2 regions of the Streptomyces sp. RFCAC02 genome follow, and region 2 is predicted to be linked to the other one. Evidence: riboswitches for the same ligand, from Rfam matches in the RefSeq annotation. Region 2 holds a riboswitch; the other holds the start of a gene.

Region 1 (9,719 bases), 2.1 Mb from region 2:
TGGACGGCGAGGGCGATGCGCTTGTCCTCGACGTGGGAGCCGGTACGGGCGGCCAGTTCGTCGACCTCGGCACGGACGGCGGCGATGCCGGGCGGCGGCTCGGGGGCGATGAGCTCACCGGTGGCGGCGTCCCACCGCTCCGCGCCGTAGGCGCCGAGGACGGTGAGACCGGCCAGTTCGGGATGGCCGTCGAAGCCGCCGAGCCGCACCACGGTGTCGGCGGGGCGCCCGGTGATGACGGCCAGCGCGGCGATCTTCGGCGCGATGCGGGCCAGCGCCGGGACGGCGTCCGGATGGGCGCGGGCCTGCGCGGGGTCGGCCACGATCGGTGCGAGGGTCCCGTCGAAGTCGAACGCGAGGAGGGCGCGGTCGGGACGGTTCAGGAGGGAGGCGAGCCCGGCGCGTCCCTCGTCGGTTGCGGGTACGGGAAGGGTGCCCATGGCCCCGACTGTACCGGCGGGGTCAGCGGCGGGCGCGGCGGGCGTCCCGGACCCGGCGGAGGCGGTTGACCGTCACCGGGTCGTGCCGGAGGGCGCGCGGATCGTCCAGCAGGGCGTTGAGGAGCTGGTAGTAGCGGGTGGGGGTGAGGTCGAGCTGTTCGCGGATCGCGCGCTCCTTGAGCCCGGGGCGGGGCCAGCCCCTGCGCTCCACGGCGAGGACGGCCCGCTCACGGGCGGTCAGGCCGCCGGGCGCGGACTCCGGCGGGCGGCCGGCGCCGGTGTCCGGCTCGCCGTCCGTGTCCCGTTCGTCCTCGTCCGCGCTCACCCGTTCAGTCTAGGGTCTGCCCGGCGGGACACGACGGGTATGAGCTGCGGTCCGGCGCCTTGCGATGCACCGCGTCCGACGCCGCGAGCCCGCGCCGAGACCCGCCGGACAGACCCCGGGCGGCGGCTCCGACAGGAGGCGGGATGCGGCCGTGCGGGGGAGTCCCCGTCCGCCGGGGTGTGGACGGGCACGCGTCGGGCAGGGCTCCCTCACGCACCCGGCGACCGTGTCCCCCGCGCGGGGGACGAGGAGGATGGCGCATGACCGAAATCCCGCTCACCGCCCGCGAGATCGCGACCCAGCCGGAGTGCTGGCGGCGCGCCGCCCTCGATGCGCGCGCCGCCGGGGAGGCCGGGTTCGGCGCCTCCGCGCTGCCCCGGCCGGGGGAGCGCGTCGCCGTCACCGGCTGCGGGACGTCCTGGTTCGTGGCGCAGGCGTACGCGGCGCTGCGGGAGAGGGCCGGGCAGGGCGTCACGGACGCGTTCGCGGCGTCGCAGTTCCCGGTGGCCCGTGCCTACGACCGCGTGGTGGCGATCACGCGGTCGGGCACGACGACGGAGGTGCTCGACGCGGTCGGCGCGGTCAGGGCGGCATGGCCCGCGGTCCCGGTCCTGGCGCTGACGGCCGACCCGGCCTCCCCGGTGATGCGGGCGGCGCAGCACGTCGCGGTCCTCGACTACGCGGACGAGTGGTCGGTCGTGCAGACGCGGTTCGCGACCAGCGCCCTGGCGTTCCTGCGGGCGGCGCTGGAGGCCGAGGGGCCGCTCCCCGAGGGGGTGGCGTCCGTGGAGCGCGCGGCCGCCGACGCGGCCACGGCGCTCGACGACGACCTGCCCCCGGAGGCCGTCGCGGCGGAGCAGTGGACGTTCCTCGGCACGGGGTGGGCGTACGGGCTGGCGCAGGAGGCGGCGCTGAAGCTGCGGGAGGCGGCGGGCGCGTGGACCGAGGCGTACCCGCTGCCGGAGTACCGGCACGGGCCGCTGGCCATCGCGGCGCCCGGGCGGGTGGTGTGGCTGCTCGGCGGCGCGCCGGACGGCTTCGCGGCCGAGATCGGACGGACGGGGGTCTCGGTGGTGCGCGGGCGGCTCGACCCGATGGCGGAGCTGGTCCGCGCCCAGCGGCTCGCCGTCGAGATCGCGCGGCGGCGCGGCCTCGACCCGGACCGCCCGCGCAACCTGCGGCGGTCGGTCATCCTGCGCTGACCCCCACCGCTGCCGGCCCTGCCGGGCGGTCCGTCCGCGGAACGCGCCGGTGTGCGGCCGTCCGCGATCGGTGGCACGCCGTCGGTACGGGTCGCCGGCACGGGGGTGTGCGGGGACTCCCCGTGGCAGGCGTGCCGGTGGGCGGCGTTCGCGCGCGATCCGGCAACACGGCGAGGTGCCGCTGCCGGCGTCGCGGGACGGGCACGTTCCGCCGGGTGGACCCCGGTGCCGGGGCAGGCGGGGTCGCCCGTCGAGGCGTGGCGTCCGGGGCGGTGCATCGGAAGGCGTCGGGTCGTCGTTGTACTGGGCGCGCTTGGCTGATGCGGCAACGCGGCGAGACGCCGCGCCGTGCCGGGCGACGCGACGGGGCGGACCTCGCCTGGCGCGGCCCTCGGGGTCCGTCCGGCGGGTCATGGCGCGGGCTCGCGGCGTGGGACGCGGTGCGTCGGAAGGTGCCGGACGGCAGCTCAGGCCCGTCCGTAAGCGCGCGATGCGGCGAGGTGCCGCTGCCGGCGTCGCGAGTTCCGCCGGGCAGGCCCTAGGGGCTGTCCGGCGGGTCTTGCCTGTCTCGCGACGCCGGCTACGGCACCTCGCTGCGTTGCCGTATCGCGCGAATACGGTCGGGTATGAGCTGCGATCCGGCGCCTTGCGATGCACCGCATCCGACGCCGCGAGCCGCGCCAAGATCCGCCGGGCAGACCCTAGCCCTCGCGCAGGGCCGTGAGCTGGTCGAGGAACCAGCGGGACGGCGGCAGTGCCGTCGCGGCCGCCGCGAGGCGCTTGGTGCGCCGCTCCCGTTCGTCGGCCGGCATCGACAGCGCGCGGTGCAGCGCCTCCGCCGTGCCCCGGATGTCGTACGGGTTGACCATGATGGCGTCATCGGACAGCTCGGCCGCCGCGCCCGCCTCCGTCGACAGGACGAGGGCCACGCCCCGCTCCGAGACGACCGGCACCTCCTTGGCGACGAGGTTCATGCCGTCACGGATCGGGTTGACGAGGGCCACGTCCGCCATCCGGTACGCGGCGAGCGACCGCGCGAAGTCGTCCCGCACATGCAGGACCACCGGCGTCCAGTCGCCCTCGGCGAACTCCGCGTTGATGCCGTCCGCGACCCGCGACACCTCGGCCGTGTACGCGCGGTACACCTCCAGGTCCTGCCGCGACGGGTACGCGAACGCCACATGCGTCACCCTGCCCCGCCACTCGGGAGAGTCCGTCAGCAGCCGTCGGAACGCGTGCAGGCCCCGCACGATGTTCTTCGACAGCTCCGTCCTGTCCACCCGCACGACGGTGCGCCGGTCGCCCACCTGCTTCCGCAGCCCAGCGAGCCGCTCGTCCACGTCGGGCCGGAACGCCCGCTCCCGCAGGAACCCGGCGTCCGCGCCGAGCCTGTGCACACCGATCCGCGTCGTACGGCCCCCGTACGTCACCGACCCGTCGGGACCGACCTCGGCGCCCAGCACGTCCGCGCAGCACGCCGCGAACGCGTCCGCCCACCGCCGCGTCAGGAACGCCGCGCGGTCGGCACCCAGAATGCCCGTCAGGACCTGCCGCGCCACGGCGTCCGGCAGGATCCGGAACAGCTCGGGCGGCGCCCACGGCGTGTGCGAGAAGTGGCCGATCCGCAGGTCCGGGCGCCGCTGACGCAGCAGCCCCGGCACGAGCGACAGGTGGTAGTCCTGCACGAGGACGGCAGCGCCCCGCTCGGCCTCGTCCGCCAGCGCGTCAGCGAACGCCTCGCTGTACGCCTCGTACCCGGCCCACTGCTTCTCGAAGGCGGCGTCGAAGACCGGCTCGAACGGCGTCTGGTACAGCAGGTGGTGGACGAACCACAGGACGGAGTTCGCGACGCCGTTGTAGGCCGCGTCGAACGTCTCGGCGGGGATGTCCAGCATCCGCACCGCCTGCCCGCCCGTGTCCGCCTCGGGAAGCCGCCCGCCGTGGTGCCCCGCCGCCTCCCTGTCGCCCTCGCCGAGGGCCGCGCACACCCAGGTACCCGCCTCGGGGCCGAGCGCGCTCAGGCCCGACACGAGGCCGCCGCCGCCGCGCTTCGCGACCAGGGACCCGTCGTCGGCCGGGGAGTAGCTCACCGGACCACGGTTCGAGGCGACCAGTACCTGCTTCGCGGTCATCGGTCCTCCAGCGCTCGGCACGGGCGTACGCCCCCGGTGAGGCGGAGGCTAACCGACCGCACGGCCGGCGAAACGTGGGAACCGTCACACCGCCCGCGCGTCCCCGCGACCGGGCGTACCGGCGCGTGACCCGCGCCGCGCGCCGTCACGGCAGCCGCCTCACGCGGCCTGCCGGCGCGCCGCGTACTCCGGCACCCCGCACATCGGGGGCCGCTCGTCGGCGTCGATCGGGTGCGTGCGCGGGGAGAAGGCGCCCTCCTCCGTGCGCTCGAACTGGGTGAGCCCCACGCGTTTCGGCAGCACGGTGCCGGGCAGGCGGCTCTGCGCGGTCCGCATGATCGCCGTGGACATGCGGCCCAGGGCCTGCCCGTCCTGGTGGCGGTGCTTGCGCACCCCGACGTCCACCTGGGCCACCGCGTCGAGACCCGCGACGTGCAGCGTGTCGATGAGCAGGCCCAGCTCCACGCCGTAGCCGACGGGGAACGGCAGCCGCTCCAGGAGCGACCTGCGGGCCGCGTACTCGCCGCCCAGGGGCTGCACCACGCCGGCGAGCTGCGGCCAGTGCAGGTTCAGCAGGGGGCGGGCCACCAGCTCCGTGACGCGGCCGCCCTGGTGCGCGCCGGTGGGCTTGTCGCCGAGCGGGCGGTCGTACATCGCCTTCACGAGCTGGACGTCCGGCTCGGTCAGCAGCGGGCCGAGGATGCCCGACACGAACCGCGAGTCGAAGTCCCGCAGGTCGGCGTCCACGAAGGCGATGATCTCGCCGCTCGCCGCGAGCAGTGAGCGCCACAGCACCTCGCCCTTGCCGGGGGCCGCCGGGATGCGCGGGAGGATCTCGTCGCGGTGCACGACCTTGGCGCCCGCCGCGGCGGCGGTCTCGGAGGTGCGGTCGGTGGATCCGGAATCCACCACGATCAGCTCGTCGATCAGTGGCACGGTCTCCATCAGGTCGCGCCGCAGCGCCTCCACGATGGCACCGACGGTCGCCTCCTCGTTGAGCGCGGGGAGGACCACGCTGATGCTCCCTGCCGCGCCTGCTGCCCGCTTCGCGTTCAACAGCTGCGGCAGCGGGCGGTCAGCGGCGCTCCAGGACCGGCGGTGCAGCCACGTCCTTGCCTCTTCCAGCACGAATGTCGCTCCTGTTCGCGTTCGGCCACTTTTACTCCATATGGCCGTGTCTGCCCTTTCCGGGCGGAGCCGAACCCGCTCACGCGCCGGATTTTGCCCTGCGTCTCGCGGATCGGACGGCCCGAGCCATTGTGGAGGTCGTCCGTTACAGTCTCGAACAGCGCAGGTGTCCTCCGCATATCGGGGGTCCCTCGCCGACAACCGCATACCGCTCATCCAGAGGGGCAGAGGGAACGGCCCGTTGAAGCCCCGGCAACCCTTCCGCCGGTTCCGCGTTCGCACGCGGGGCGCCCGGTGGGGAAGGTGCCAATTCCGTCCCGGGGCGAAGTCCGCCCGCGGGGAAGATGAGGAGAGGGGCCTCGCACCCATGTCCGTGCTGACCGAATCCGATCAGTCACCCGCCGCCACCGTCGATCTCGGACCCGCCGCGGCGCTGTCCTGCCGGGAGTGCGGGGAACGTTTCCCCCTCGCGCCCATCTTCGCGTGCTCCTCCTGTTTCGGCCCCCTGGAGATCGCCTACGACCTCCCCACGGGGGACCCCGAGGGCCTGCGCCGCCGCATCGAGGCCGGGCCGAAGAACATCTGGCGCTACGCGCCGCTGCTGCCCGTCCCCGCCGACGTGGCCGACAAGCCGAACCTCAACCCCGGCTTCACCCAGCTCATCAGGGCGGACCGGCTCGCCGCCGAGCTCGGCGTCACGGGCGGCCTGTACGTGAAGGACGACTCGGGCAACCCGACGCACTCCTTCAAGGACCGCGTCGTCGCCCAGGCCCTGGAGGCCGCCCGCGCCTTCGGCTTCACCACGCTGTCCTGCTCCTCCACCGGCAACCTGGCGGGCGCCGTCGGCGCCGCCGCCGCGCGGGCCGGCCTGCGCTCCTGCGTCTTCATCCCGCACGACCTGGAGGCGGGCAAGGTCGTCATGGCCGCGGTCTACGGCGGCCAGGTGGTCGCCATCGACGGCACCTACGACGACGTGAACCGTTTCTGCAGCGAGCTGATCGGCGACCCGCTCGGCGAGGGCTGGGGCTTCGTCAACGTCAACCTGCGCCCGTACTACGGCGAGGGCTCGAAGACCCTGGCGTTCGAGATCTGCGAGCAGCTCGGCTGGCGGCTGCCGGACCAGATCGTCATCCCCATCGCCTCGGGCTCGCAGCTCACCAAGATCGACAAGGGCCTCAAGGAGCTGATCGAGGTCGGACTCGTCGAGGACCGGCCGTACCGGATCTTCGGCGCCCAGGCCGAGGGCTGCTCCCCGGTGGCGCGCGCCTGGCGCGAGGGCCGCGACGTGGTGCGGCCGGTGAAGCCGGACACGATCGCCAAGTCCCTCGCCATCGGCAACCCGGCGGACGGCCCGTACGTCCTGGACATCGCCCGGCGCACGGGCGGGGCGGTCGAGTCCGTCACGGACGAGGAGATCGTCTCCGCCGTCAAGCTGCTGGCGCGGACCGAGGGCGTCTTCACGGAGACGGCGGGCGGCGTGACGCTGGGTGTGACCCGCAAGCTGATCGAGGCCGGCGTCCTCGACCCGGCGCTGACCACCGTCGTCGTGAACACCGGCGACGGCCTGAAGACCCTGGACGCGGTGGCGCCCACCACCGGTCCCACCGCGACCATCCGTCCGTCCCTGGACGCCTTCCGAGAGGCTGGCCTGGCATGAGTGTCACCGTCCGTATCCCCACGATCCTCCGCACCTACACCGGCGGCCGGTCCGAGGTGCCCGCCGAGGGCGCGACGCTGCGCGAGGTGCTGTCCGACCTCGACCGCAGCCACAGCGGCATCGCCGGCCGGGTCTTGGACGACGAGGGCAGGCTCCGCCGTTTCGTGAACGTGTACGTGAACGACGACGACGTCCGGTTCGCCGAGGGCCTGGACACGGCGACACCGGACGGCACGGGGATCTCGATCATCCCGGCCGTCGCCGGCGGCTGCTGAACCGGTCCGGTTTCCGACCGGACCGTGCCGGGCCGGCGTCCGGACGGCGATCGGGCGGTGTTCGCGGACGTTCGGATCCGTTGGAAAAAGACCGGGTCGGCGCCCGGCGGATGTTCGTAAAAGTGTGCGATCCGCCCCGGAACCTCGGGTTCCGGGGCGGATTCGCGCGCGGGGGGCGCTAAAGTGGCCTGCGCTCCCCGTTGTCCCCCGTGTCACGCACACATGAATTCGCGACACATCCCGCGAATCTCCCGCCGAAAAGTCGTGCACCAATTGTCGGGTTGGCACTTTTGGTGCCTGGCGGAATCTCCAACTATGGCCACCCGTACGGTATTTGCCCGGATCGCGGGTCCAAGAATTCTCCCTCGAATGGCCTGTTGCGCTGGGCGTCCGTCCCGATACATTCAGCGGCGGTCACGCGTTCCGGCGCACACCCCCTACGGCCGGGGGTGGGGTCTGACAGGTCTGACCCGGGTCCGCGGAGTGCGGCCCCGTGAAAGGGCCGGCAAAATGGGGAGTTAGGAAATGGCTCAGGGCACCGTCAAGTGGTTCAACGCGGAGAAGGGCTACGGCTTCATCGCGGTAGACGGTGGTGCGGACGTCTTCGTGCACTACAGCGCGATCCAGATGGACGGCTACCGCACCCTTGAGGAAGGACAGCGGGTCGAGTTCGAGATCTCGCAGGGCCAGAAGGGGCCGCAGGCCGACATGGTCCGGGTGAGCGCCTGAACCGCCGGACGTTCCGCACGACGAGACGACCAGGGTCCGCACCTCCCGGGGGGTGCGGACCCTGGCGCGTCACACGCCCGGGGGGTTTGCACTCGCCGGGGGAGAGTGCTAATCATGGGGTTAGCACTCTAGAGGTGAGAGTGACAGCAAGGACCGGTTCGGTGAGGTCCCGGAGCCAGGCGGAGCAAGGAACCGCGGGGCGAGTGGGGCCGTCCGTCGCGGGCGCCAGCGCGGTCCGGCGCAATCCACCCCTGTTCTGGGAGGACCACTTCACATGGCCAAGATCATCGCGTTCAACGAGGAGGCGCGGCGCGGCCTCGAGCGCGGGATGAACCAGCTCGCCGACGCCGTCAAGGTCACGCTCGGCCCCAAGGGCCGGAACGTCGTCCTGGAGAAGAAGTGGGGCGCCCCCACCATCACCAACGACGGTGTGTCGATCGCCAAGGAGATCGAGCTCGAGGACTCCTACGAGAAGATCGGCGCCGAGCTGGTCAAGGAAGTTGCGAAGAAGACGGACGACGTGGCCGGTGACGGCACGACCACGGCGACCGTCCTGGCCCAGGCGCTGGTGCGCGAGGGCCTGCGCAACGTCGCGGCCGGCGCGAACCCGATGGCCCTGAAGCGGGGCATCGAGGCCGCCGTGGAGAAGGTCTCCGAGGCCCTGCTCGGCCAGGCCAAGGAGGTCGAGACCAAGGAGCAGATCGCCTCCACCGCCTCCATCTCCGCCGGTGACACGCAGATCGGCGAGCTGATCGCCGAGGCGATGGACAAGGTCGGCAAGGAAGGCGTCATCACCGTCGAGGAGTCGCAGACCTTCGGGCTCGAGCTGGAGCTCACCGAGGGCATGCGCTTCGACAAGGGCTACATCTCCGCCTACTTCGCGACCGACATGGAGCGCATGGAGGCCGAGCTCGAGGACCCCTACATCCTCATCGTCAACTCCAAGGTCAGCAACGTGAAGGACCTCCTTCCGCTGCTGGAGAAGGTCATGCAGTCCGGCAAGCCGCTGCTGATCATCGCCGAGGACGTCGAGGGCGAGGCCCTGTCCACGCTGGTCGTCAACAAGATCCGCGGCACCTTCAAGTCCGTCGCCGTCAAGGCCCCGGGCTTCGGCGACCGCCGCAAGGCCATGCTGGGCGACATCGCGATCCTCACCGGCGGCCAGGTCATCTCCGAGGAGGTCGGCCTCAAGCTGGAGAACGCGACCCTCGACCTGCTGGGCCGCGCCCGCAAGGTCGTCATCACCAAGGACGAGACCACCATCGTCGACGGTGCCGGCGACAGCGAGCAGGTCCAGGGCCGGGTCAACCAGATCCGCGCCGAGATCGAGAACTCCGACTCGGACTACGACCGCGAGAAGCTCCAGGAGCGCCTCGCGAAGCTGGCCGGCGGCGTGGCCGTCATCAAGGCCGGTGCCGCGACCGAGGTCGAGCTGAAGGAGCGCAAGCACCGCATCGAGGACGCGGTGCGCAACGCGAAGGCCGCCGTCGAGGAGGGCATCGTCGCCGGCGGTGGCGTGGCCCTGCTGCAGGCCGCCTCGGTCTTCGACAAGCTGGACCTGCAGGGCGACGAGGCCACCGGTGCCGCCGCCGTCAAGCTGGCCCTGGAGGCCCCGCTGAAGCAGATCGCCGTGAACGCCGGCCTCGAGGGCGGCGTCGTGGTCGAGAAGGTGCGCGGCCTGACCCCGGGTCACGGCCTGAACGCCGCGACCGGCGAGTACGTCGACCTGCTGGCCGAGGGCATCATCGACCCGGCCAAGGTGACCCGCTCCGCGCTGCAGAACGCCGCCTCCATCGCGGCCCTGTTCCTCACCACGGAGGCCGTCATCGCC
Region 2 (9,719 bases):
ACGGCGGCGAGACATTCGCCGCGCCGTTCCGCGCCATGCCGGACCTGTACACGCCGCAGGTGCAGGGGTCGCTGCTGAGCCTGCCGGGCAGCGGCAGGCTGCTGCTCGCCGCGCCGGCCGACCCCGACCGGCGCCGCTCGATGATGATCCGCTCCTCCTGGGACGGCGGGCGGACGTTCGACTCCGTGGAGCGGGGCGCGCCGGTCACCGACGACTGGTCGGGCTACTCGGACCTGGTCGCCACGGCTGACGGGCTGATCGGGCTCCTGCACGAGGCGGGCGCCGCCGACGCCCGCGACGAGATCCGCTTCACGCTGTTCGGCGAGGACTGGCTCGGCCCGCGCGGGGGCGCCCCGCCCACGACCGCCGACGCGGCGGCGCCCGGGGCACCGGCCGTCGTGGAGGGCGGCCCCGCCCGCACGGCCGGGCGGTACGGGAACGCGCTCGCGTTCGACGGCGCGGACGACTCCGTACGGCTCCCCCACCGCGACACGCTGCCGCTCGGCGAGGGCGACTTCACCGTCTCGCTGTGGTTCCGCTACTCCGCGGCGTCCGGTACGCATCCGTTCCTGTGGATGGGCGGCGTCGGGGGGAACGCGCCGCAGGTCTGGGTGCGCGGCGAGCCGGCGGACGGCAGGGTACGGGCGCTCGTCACCGCGCGGGACGGCGCCGCCGACCCCGCGAGCGCGTCCGTCGCGACGGCCGGGGCGTACAACGACGGCGCGTGGCACCACCTGGCGCTCACCCGCTCCGGCGGCACCCTGACGCTGGCCGTGGACGGCGGCGTGCCCGTGACGGCGGCGGACGTGCCGGGATCGGTCAGCGTGCGCACGACGTTCGGCGTCCACCTCGGCGAGCGGCCCGACGGGCGGGTGCGGCTCACCGGCGCGCTCGACGAGGTGCGCGTGTGGGACCGGGCGCTGACGGCGGACGAGCTGCGGCGCGCCCGTGACGGCGACGCGCCGCCCACAGGTGCCGTCACGGCGCTGCCGCTGGACGCGGTGGACACCCCCGCCGGGTGAGCCGCCCCCGGCGGGTGCCCCTTGTGGCGGGCGGCCGTTCCCTCCTATCGTCCGCTGGACGACCGCACGAGGCACGCGAGCCGTACGAGGAGTCGCGATCATGCAGGGCACGCACAGCGGCGCGGGCACCACTCCCCCACCCGTCCGGACGGCCGCCGCGTCGGTGCCGTTCGTCTCCGGCGTGGGCGGGTACGCCTCCTACCGCGTCCCGGCGGCCGTCGCGACACCGGAGGGGACGGTGGTGGCGTTCGCCGAGGGCCGGGTCGGCGGCCCGTCCGACACCGGGGACATCGACGTCGTGGCGCGGCGTTCCGAGGACGGCGGCCGCACCTGGGGGCCGCCGGCCGTGGTGGCGGCCGGGCAGGGCGACACCCGGGGGAACCCGTCGCCCGTCGTCGACCCGCGCTCGGGCCGCCTGGTCCTGCTGACGACGTCGAACGACGGCCGTGCCACCGAGAAGGCCATCATGCGCGGCGAGGTCGCGGCCGACCGGTCGCGGCGGGTCTTCGTGCAGTTCGGGACGGACGACGGGCGCGCCTTCACCGCCCCGCGCGAGATCACCGCCGGGGCGAAGCGGCCGGACTGGCGCTGGTACGCCACAGGTCCCGGGCACGGCATCGCGCTCACCGGCGGCGCGCACGCGGGACGGCTCGTCGTGCCGGCGAACCACTCGGCCGCGCCGCCGGACGGTTCCGGCGACACCGGCGAGGAGGCGCGTCACTACGGCGCCCACGCGCTGCTGAGCGACGACGGCGGGCGGACGTGGCGCGTCGGATACACCGACGCCAGGGGTGACGGCACGCTCAACCCCAATGAGTCGTCCGTCGCCGAACTCCCGGACGGCCGCCTCTACTTCTCGGCCCGTGACCAGAAAGGGACGGCGCCGGGCAACCGCGCGGGCGCCCACTCGTCCGACGGCGGCGAGACCCTGGACGGCCCCGGCTACACCATGCAGCCGACGCTGTCCGCCGTGCCGGTCGTGCAGGGCGCCGTCCTGCGGACGCCGGGGCCGGACGGGACGCTGCTGTTCTCCGGCCCCTCCGACCCGGCCGCCCGCAGGGCCATGACGCTGTGGCGCAGCGACGACGGCGGGGCGGCGTTCGCACGGGTGACGACCGTGTCGGCGGCCCCGGCGGCGTACTCGGACCTCGTCCAGGTGGACCGGGAGACGGTCGGCCTGCTGTACGAGACGGGCGAGGACGGGCCGTACGAGTCGATCGCCTTCCGCGCCCTCACCGGGCTCTGACGCCCGTCGGCGGGCCGTGCTGTCCGGCAGGTGAGACAGGGGTGCGTGCCGTCGCCAGCGGTGTGCCAGAATCCCCGCGAGGTCACGAGTGACAGCGACACGGCCCCGGCCCGCTGTCCGGCAACCCTCCGTCGTGGCGGGGTGCCCCGGGTGATGACCGGGTCGCGGCGCAGGAGCCCCGCGGCAAGTACGGCCGAGGAGTTCCCTGTGCACGAGCGAATGCGGTAGAGCGCCGAGCGCTCCCCTTCCCCCAGCCCTTTCCCGGCCGGTCGCCGCCCGCGCGTGCCCGGTCTCCACGTCACGCGTCCCGCGACGCGTCGGGCGGCCCCGTGACGCCGCCCCGCCATGCCCGACGGAGGCAACCCCATGTCCACGCCTGCCCAGTCCGTTTCCGCGCCCGCCGCCACCGGGGACGACGCGCTCGCCGTCCTCAGCGCCGGCGTCACCGCCCCGCTCGCCACCGGCGGCGAGGTCGAGTACGCCGCCCTCGACTACGCCGCCAGTGCCCCCGTGCTGCGCCGGGTGTGGGACGAGGTCGCGGCACACGCGCCCCTGTACGGCAGCGTCCACCGGGGCACAGGACACCTGTCGCGGCTGACCACCGGGGTGTTCGAGGACGCGCGGCGGACGGTGGCCGGGTTCGTCGGCGCCCGCGCGGACGACCGGGTGCTCTTCACCCGGTCCACGACCGACTCGCTCAACCTCCTGGCGGCCGCCCTGCCCGCCGGCACGCGTGTGTTCGTCTTCGAGACCGAGCACCACGCCGCACTGCTGCCCTGGGCGCACCACGGTCACGACGTCACCTGGCTCGACGCGCCGGCGAGCCCGGCGGAGGCCGTCGCCACGGCCGCGGCGGCCTTCGCCACGCTGCCGGCCGGCCGGCCGGCGCTGCTGTGCGTCACCGGCGCGTCGAACGTGACCGGTGAGCTGTGGCCGGTGCGGGAACTGGCCGCCGCGGCCCACCGGTCCGGCGTCCGGGTGGCTTTGGACGCGGCCCAGCTCGTGCCGCACCGCCGGGTGGACATCGGCGACCTGGACGTGGACTGGGTGGCGTTCTCCGGGCACAAGCTGTACGCGCCGTTCGGCTCGGGGGTGCTCGCCGGGCGCGGCGACTGGCTCGACCGCGCCGCGCCCTACCTCGCCGGCGGCGGCGCCACCCGGCTGGTCACCCGCGCCCCCGGCGGCGGCGTGGCGGTCGAGTGGGCGGCCGGCGAGGCACGGCACGAGGCCGGATCGCCCAACGTCATCGGTGCCCTGGCCGTCGCGGCGGCGTGCCGCGCCCTGACGGACGCGGGCCCCGGCACGCCGGCCGGCCGTGAGCGGCACCTCCTCGGGCTGCTCCGCGACGGCCTGGCCACGATCCCGGCCGTCCGGGAACTGAGCCTGTTCGGGGCGGACGCCGAACGGGTCCCCGTCGTGTCGTTCACCGTCGAGGGGTGGTCGGGCGACGGCCTGGCGCGCGCGCTGTCCGACCGGTACGGCATCGGGGTGCGCGCCGGCCTGTTCTGCGCCCAGCCGCTCGTCCGCCGCCTGCTCGGGGAGGCGGGTGCCGACGGCGACTGCGAGGGGCCGCTCCAGGCGGTGCGCGCGAGCTTCGGCGCGGGTACGCCCGAGGAGCACGTGACGCGCCTGGTCACGGCGGTACGCCGGCTGGCGGGGGCCTGACCCGGGGGCGGGGTCACGGGACGGGTACGAGGGGACGGACTCGGCATATCAACGCCAATCCGGAGGCAGACACTCCTTCGGGACGTCAACTCCCGTTTCCCCGCGAAGTCTTCGGAGGCGCAGGTGGCCACATCGGCAGCGGTCGTCTGGGCGACCGCGTTCGGCGCCGTGGTCCTGATCGTCGCCGTGTCGGCGTGCGTACGGGCCTGGGCACAGGTGCAGATCGCGCGCATCGAGGCCCAGCGCGCCGGCGACCGCCGCTGAGGCTGCCGTACCCGCGCGGTCGAAAACCTGTTGCCCGGGTGACGGGCCGGCGGCCGACAATGGGTCACCGAACGTCACCGACAGGGGGATTCCATGTACACCGAGCTGCCCGGGGCACGGGTGCCGATCCGGATGTGGGCGGATCCGGCGGAGGTGGAGGACGCCGCGATGCGGCAGCTCCACAACGTGACCACGCTGCCCTGGGTGCGCGGCCTCGCGGTCATGCCGGACGTGCACTACGGCAAGGGGGCGACGGTCGGTTCCGTCATCGCCATGGAGGGCGCGGTGTGCCCGGCGGCGGTGGGCGTGGACATCGGCTGCGGCATGTCGGCCGTCCGGACCTCGCTCACCGCGAACGACCTGCCGGGTGACCTGTCGCGGCTCAGGTCGCGCATCGAGCAGGCCGTCCCGGTCGGGCGCGGCATGCACGACACCCCGGTGGACCCGGCCCGGCTGCACGGTTTCCCCGGCGGTGCCTGGGACGACTTCTGGGGGCGTTTCGACGGCGTGGCGGACGCGGTGTCGTTCCGCAGGGAGCGGGCCGACCGGCAGATGGGGTCGCTCGGGGGCGGGAACCACTTCATCGAGGTCTGCCTCGACACCGAGGACGCGGTGTGGCTCATGCTGCACTCCGGCTCCCGGAACATCGGCAAGGAGCTGGCGGAGCACCACATCGGTGTCGCGCAGAAGCTGCCGCACAACCAGGGTCTGATCGACCGTGACCTCGCGGTGTTCGTCACCGGCACGCCCCAGATGGACGCCTACCGGCACGACCTGTTCTGGGCGCAGGAGTACGCCCGGCACAACCGGGCCGTGATGATGGCGCTGCTACAGGGCATCGTGCGCAAGGAGTTCGCCAAGGCCCGGCCGCGGTTCGACGACGTGATCTCCTGCCACCACAACTACGTGGCGGAGGAGCGGTACGACGGCATGGACCTGCTGGTGACCCGCAAGGGCGCCATCCGGGCCGGGTCGGGCGACCTCGGCATCATCCCGGGGTCCATGGGCACCGGCTCGTACATCGTGCGCGGGCTCGGCAGCACGGCGTCCTTCCGGTCCGCGTCGCACGGCGCGGGGCGGCGGATGAGCCGGACGGCGGCGAAGCGGCGGTTCACCGAGCAGGACCTCGTCGCGCAGACGCGCGGCGTCGAGTGCCGCAAGGACTCCGGCGTCGTGGACGAGATCCCGGGCGCCTACAAGCCGATCGAGCAGGTCATCGACCGGCAGCGGGACCTGGTCGAGGTCGTGGCCGCGCTGAAGCAGGTCGTCTGCGTGAAGGGCTGAGGGTCCGCCGGTCAGGAGCCCTCCGTGCCGTACGGCACGGAGGGCTCCCGCGCACCCATCCAGACCGACGCGCACCAGCCGAGCAGCACCAGCGCGGCGCCGACGGCCAGGAGACGCGCCCACCGGCGGCGCAGGACGGCGCCGGCCGCGAGGTGGACGAGCAGGGCCGCCACCGGGACGCCGCACACCACCAGCGGCAGGTCGACGGTGTACGGGGCGCTCGGCCCCTCCCCCTCGAACGACCAGCGGTACCCGGCCGGCGGCGCGTACAGCCACGCGCCGAACCCGACGGCGGCCCCGACACCGGCGATGGCGCACACCACGCCCATGGCGCCCGGCGAGTCCCGACGTGTCGTCATGATCCCGCGGACGCCGGGGCGTGCCCCGCCGGTTCCCGGCCGGGCCGGCCGGGAACCGTGAGGGTCAGGGCAGCAGCTCCTCGATCAGGTCGGCCGCCCGTCGCGTGCCGCCCTCGGCGAGCGCGTCGGCGCGCAGCCGCGCCGAGCGGCGGGCGACCTCCGGGTCGGTGACCAGCTCGTGCAGCGCCGTGCGGAGTGCGTCGGCGGTGGCGTCGGCCGTGTCGATTCGGCGGGCGACGCCGAGTTCGACGAGCCGGTCGGCGTTGGTGAACTGGTCGACGGCCTGGGGGACGGCGATCATCGGAACACCGGCGAGCAGCCCCTCGGCGCTGCTCCCCATTCCGGCGTGGGTGATGAACGCGTCGGCACGCTCCAGGACGGCGGGCTGCGGCACCCAGGAGCGGACCTCGACATTGCCGGGGATGCGCCCGAGCCCGGCCGGGTCGGTGTACTTCCCGATCTGGAGCACCATGTGCCAGCCGGGCAGGTCACCGAAGGCGGCCAGGCACTCCCGGTAGAACTCGGGGCGGCGCGTGTAGGCGGATCCGAGGGAGACCAGCAGGACCCGTTCGGCGCCGTCCGGGCGTTCCCAGGTGCCGTCGGCCGACCGGTCCCCGGGGCAGGGGCCGACGAACGTGACCGTGTCGCCGTCGGTCTCGTCCGCGTGCGGCTGCATGGCGCGCGGGATCAGGGCGAGCACCCGCGGCGGGCGTCCCGAGAAGGCGTCCATGTCGGTGGTCGTCGCGCCGCAGCCGGCCAGCCACCGCCCGAACCGCTCCCGGTACGCGTCGGCGCCGGGCAACCGCCAGATGTGGGCCGCGACTTCCCGCTCGTAGCTCTCCCACGCCACATAGGTCGGGGAGAGCTGGACGAGCGGGCGGCCCTGCGACTCGGCGAGGACGCGCGCGGCGTACGCGCCGATGTCGTAGAGGTAGAGGTCCGCGGGGTCGGGGTCGTAGACGGCGCGGAGCTGCGGGAGCGCCCGGACTGCGTCGTCGAGGAAGAGGCCCATGGCGGCGATCGGGTCGTCGGGCCAGGCGTTGTCGGCGACGGGGAGGGTGGAGGCGCACCGGACGAACTCGGCCCCGGTCGCGGTGATCAGGTCGGCGACCGGGAGGTCGTTCGCGTAGGTGACGCGGTGGCCACGGGCCACGAGTTCACGGATGACGGCGAGACCGGGCAGGACGTGGCTGACGGCGGGGATGCCGACCATCGCGACATGGGCGCGGCGACGGGACATGGAGGATCACTCGATTCAGGTGTACGGCTGGTGGGAGACGGCAGGCCGACGCGCCACCCGACGCCGGAGGCGTGGGGCGCGGTGGGCGGGGGCCGTGTCAGCCGTACATCAGGATCTGCATGGAGCGGAGTCTAGCCGGGGGCGTGATCCGGGCGCGCGGGGTTTTCCCGGACGCCCGGCGGTGTGCGGGGAGCCGGCCGCGCCGCGAGCCGGGTGAGGAGCACGCCGGCGGCGCCGTAGGCCAGGAGCAGCGTCCCGTTCCTGACGTCCCGGCGCCGCTGGGCCGACTGCACCCGCTGCTGCTGCGCGTACGTCCTGGTGGCGACCGCCGTCGATCCGTCGAGCACCGAGCACTCGGTGTCGCCCGGACGCATCGGCCCCGGTCGTTCCTCCCCGTCCGCGCCCACGTTCTCGCCGGGGCACACGACCTCGTCGGACGCGGTCAGGCCGCCGGCGAGATCGGCCGCTCCCCACACGGCAGGCAGCAGGAACAGCGCCACGAGAACGCCTCGGTACCCCATCGTGTTCTCCCTCCCGCCCGGACCGGCCCCACCCTATTGGGGTCCGGCCGCTCCGGCCCGGGGAGGCGGCCCCCCTGCCCGGGCCGGAGCGGTTGTCCCCGAACTCGGCAGTCCCTCGGCGGCCCCGGACTACTCCTTCCCGGGCTCAAGGTCTTCCACGAAGTAGCTGTCGTGCCGGATGCGGAACCGCTTGAGTTCCTCGCCACCGCGCCGCGTCATCTCCGCGACCCGCTCGAAGTACTCCTCGCGCGGTGCGCCGGGAGAGAAGAGCATGAGCATGGACATGGGCTCGTCGGTCACGTTCTTGAAGGCGTGCAGGCCGCCGACCGGTACGTACAGGAAGTCGCCCACGCGGCCCGTGACCCACTTCTCGCCGTTGTAGAGCTCCAGTTCGCCGGAGAGGATGTAGAAGGACTCCGACATCGCCTTGTGGAGGTGGGTCTTGGCTCCAGCGGACCGTGCGCCCAGCTCCACCTTGTACAGGCCGAATTCACCGCCGGTCGACTCGTGGGTGGCGAGGTAGTGGGTGGTGGCGCCGGGTGAGGAGATGTCCGGCGGGGTGCCGGCCGGGCGGAAGGTCGCGCTCACCTCGCCCTTGTCGCCGTGGTAGCGGACTTCCGGGTACGCGAGGTCTTCCGGGTACGACATGATGCGCTCCTCCTGATAGGTCTCCACCGGCATGGTGGTTCCCGCCTCACGAAGGCGGCATCGGGCTTGCGGATGGTCTTGCGGTCGGCCCGGGCTTACGGCTGGGGACTTGGCTAAGCTGGCGCGGTCCGCACGTGCTCGACGAGGGGAACGGACATGACGGGCTACGAGGACGGACTGGTGGCCATGCTCGCCGGCCTCCGTGACAACGACGCCATCACGGTGCGCGTCGCGGACAAGGCTCCCCTCGCCACCTGGCTCACCGGTCCCGAGCACGCGCTTGAGGTGATCAGGAAGGTCGCGGGCCTGGCCCTCGCCCCGTCCATGGCCCGCAACTTCCACCGGTACGGCGACCTGTGCTGCTACTGGAGGGCGACCGAGGACACCACTATCGGCGGCGAGGTGGGGCTCACCCATCTGGTGAACGCCTGCGTGGGCTCGGTTCCCGACACGGTGTCCGAAGGGGACTGGCCGGCGCCGGAGCGCGGAGACCACGGACGGGTCGCCAACGTTTCCGAGGTCTACGGCCCGGGGGACGAGGACGGCGAGGACGAGGAAGAGGAAGGCGGGTTCACCGAACGCGTCCTCCACGGCTTCGACGGCACCGCGCACACGGGGAACGGCGCGATCGCCGGGTTCAGGGCCGAGGACGGCGTCGTCCTCGACGGGTCCGGGCAGCCCGAGATCTGGTACTCCGTCAGCACCTCGGGCACCCTGGTACGCCTCGGCCTCAGCTACCCCGAGTACCTGGAGGCGCTGCTGCTCACCCGCGGCCTGCACGGCTGGCAGTACCTCTTCGCCGATCCCCACGACCCCGGCTTCCCGCCGTACTTCCGTCTGGACATCGGCTCCGGCCTCGACTTCATCGCGCGGACCTTCCCCCACGACGACTTCTCCGCGCTGCGCGCCCGGCATGAGGCTTTCACCCGAGCCCGCAAGGAAAGGTGACGACGTCGGTCCTCACGGCCACGACGGGTCATGAGGACCGGCGTCACGCTCAGCCCTGGACGGGGGCGTCCGGTGTCTCCTCCGTGAGCATCCACAGCACGAGGTGCCAGTCCTGGTCGTTCGCGAGCGGGTCGGCCCGATGCGCGGGACGGTCGTCGACCGCAGAGGGCGTGACGAAGGCGCAGGTGGCCGAGCCGTCCTCGTGGTGGTTCGCCATGTTGGCGGCGAGCACGGCGCGGGGCGTTTCTTCCGTGGCCGGCCCTCGAAGGGCTGGGTGAGGCGAGGTGAAACCATTCAGGACACGGTGCGAGAAAACCGCACGTGCCGTGGCGGTCCGGCGCAGACGCTACCGGCCCGCAGAGGAGTGTCAAGAGCCGCAGGTGACCGGCGCGCGCCTGGGTATCCGTCACAGGGGGTCGCCCGTGTACGACCGGACCGGAGCCCGGGGCACGTCCGCGCGCTGTGTCGGCGCCCCCCGGGGGCGCGGATCGGGGATCATCGGGGTCACCGAACGACCGGCCC

What was found. Region 2 has a riboswitch for S-adenosylmethionine ahead of EMA09_RS26355 (aminotransferase class V-fold PLP-dependent enzyme). Riboswitches for the same ligand answer to the same signal wherever they lie in the genome.
Region 1: another riboswitch for S-adenosylmethionine. It lies ahead of thrC (threonine synthase); the one in region 2 lies ahead of EMA09_RS26355 (aminotransferase class V-fold PLP-dependent enzyme).

Annotation. Positions count from the first base shown of each region.
Region 1 is NZ_SAUH01000001.1:3,613,574-3,623,292, forward strand. Features, by position in the region: gene otsB (trehalose-phosphatase) at 1-440, opposite strand, end outside; gene EMA09_RS16720 (DUF3263 domain-containing protein) at 463-681, opposite strand; gene EMA09_RS16725 (SIS domain-containing protein) at 1,035-1,967, shown strand; gene EMA09_RS16730 (trehalose-6-phosphate synthase) at 2,669-4,099, opposite strand; gene EMA09_RS16735 (glucosyl-3-phosphoglycerate synthase) at 4,259-5,227, opposite strand; SAM riboswitch class I at 5,437-5,578, shown strand; gene thrC (threonine synthase) at 5,595-6,884, shown strand; gene EMA09_RS16745 (MoaD/ThiS family protein) at 6,881-7,159, shown strand; gene EMA09_RS16750 (cold-shock protein) at 7,685-7,888, shown strand; gene groL (chaperonin GroEL) at 8,163-9,719, shown strand, end outside.
Region 2 is NZ_SAUH01000001.1:5,709,774-5,719,492, reverse strand. Features, by position in the region: gene EMA09_RS26365 (sialidase family protein) at 1-1,022, shown strand, start outside; gene EMA09_RS26360 (sialidase family protein) at 1,123-2,268, shown strand; SAM riboswitch class IV at 2,349-2,464, shown strand; gene EMA09_RS26355 (aminotransferase class V-fold PLP-dependent enzyme) at 2,635-3,933, shown strand; gene EMA09_RS28560 (hypothetical protein) at 4,057-4,197, shown strand; gene EMA09_RS26350 (RtcB family protein) at 4,291-5,481, shown strand; gene EMA09_RS26345 (hypothetical protein) at 5,493-5,840, opposite strand; gene EMA09_RS26340 (macrolide family glycosyltransferase) at 5,905-7,080, opposite strand; gene EMA09_RS26335 (hypothetical protein) at 7,212-7,601, opposite strand; gene EMA09_RS26330 (cupin domain-containing protein) at 7,731-8,249, opposite strand; gene EMA09_RS26325 (hypothetical protein) at 8,406-9,197, shown strand; gene EMA09_RS29175 (hypothetical protein) at 9,247-9,429, opposite strand.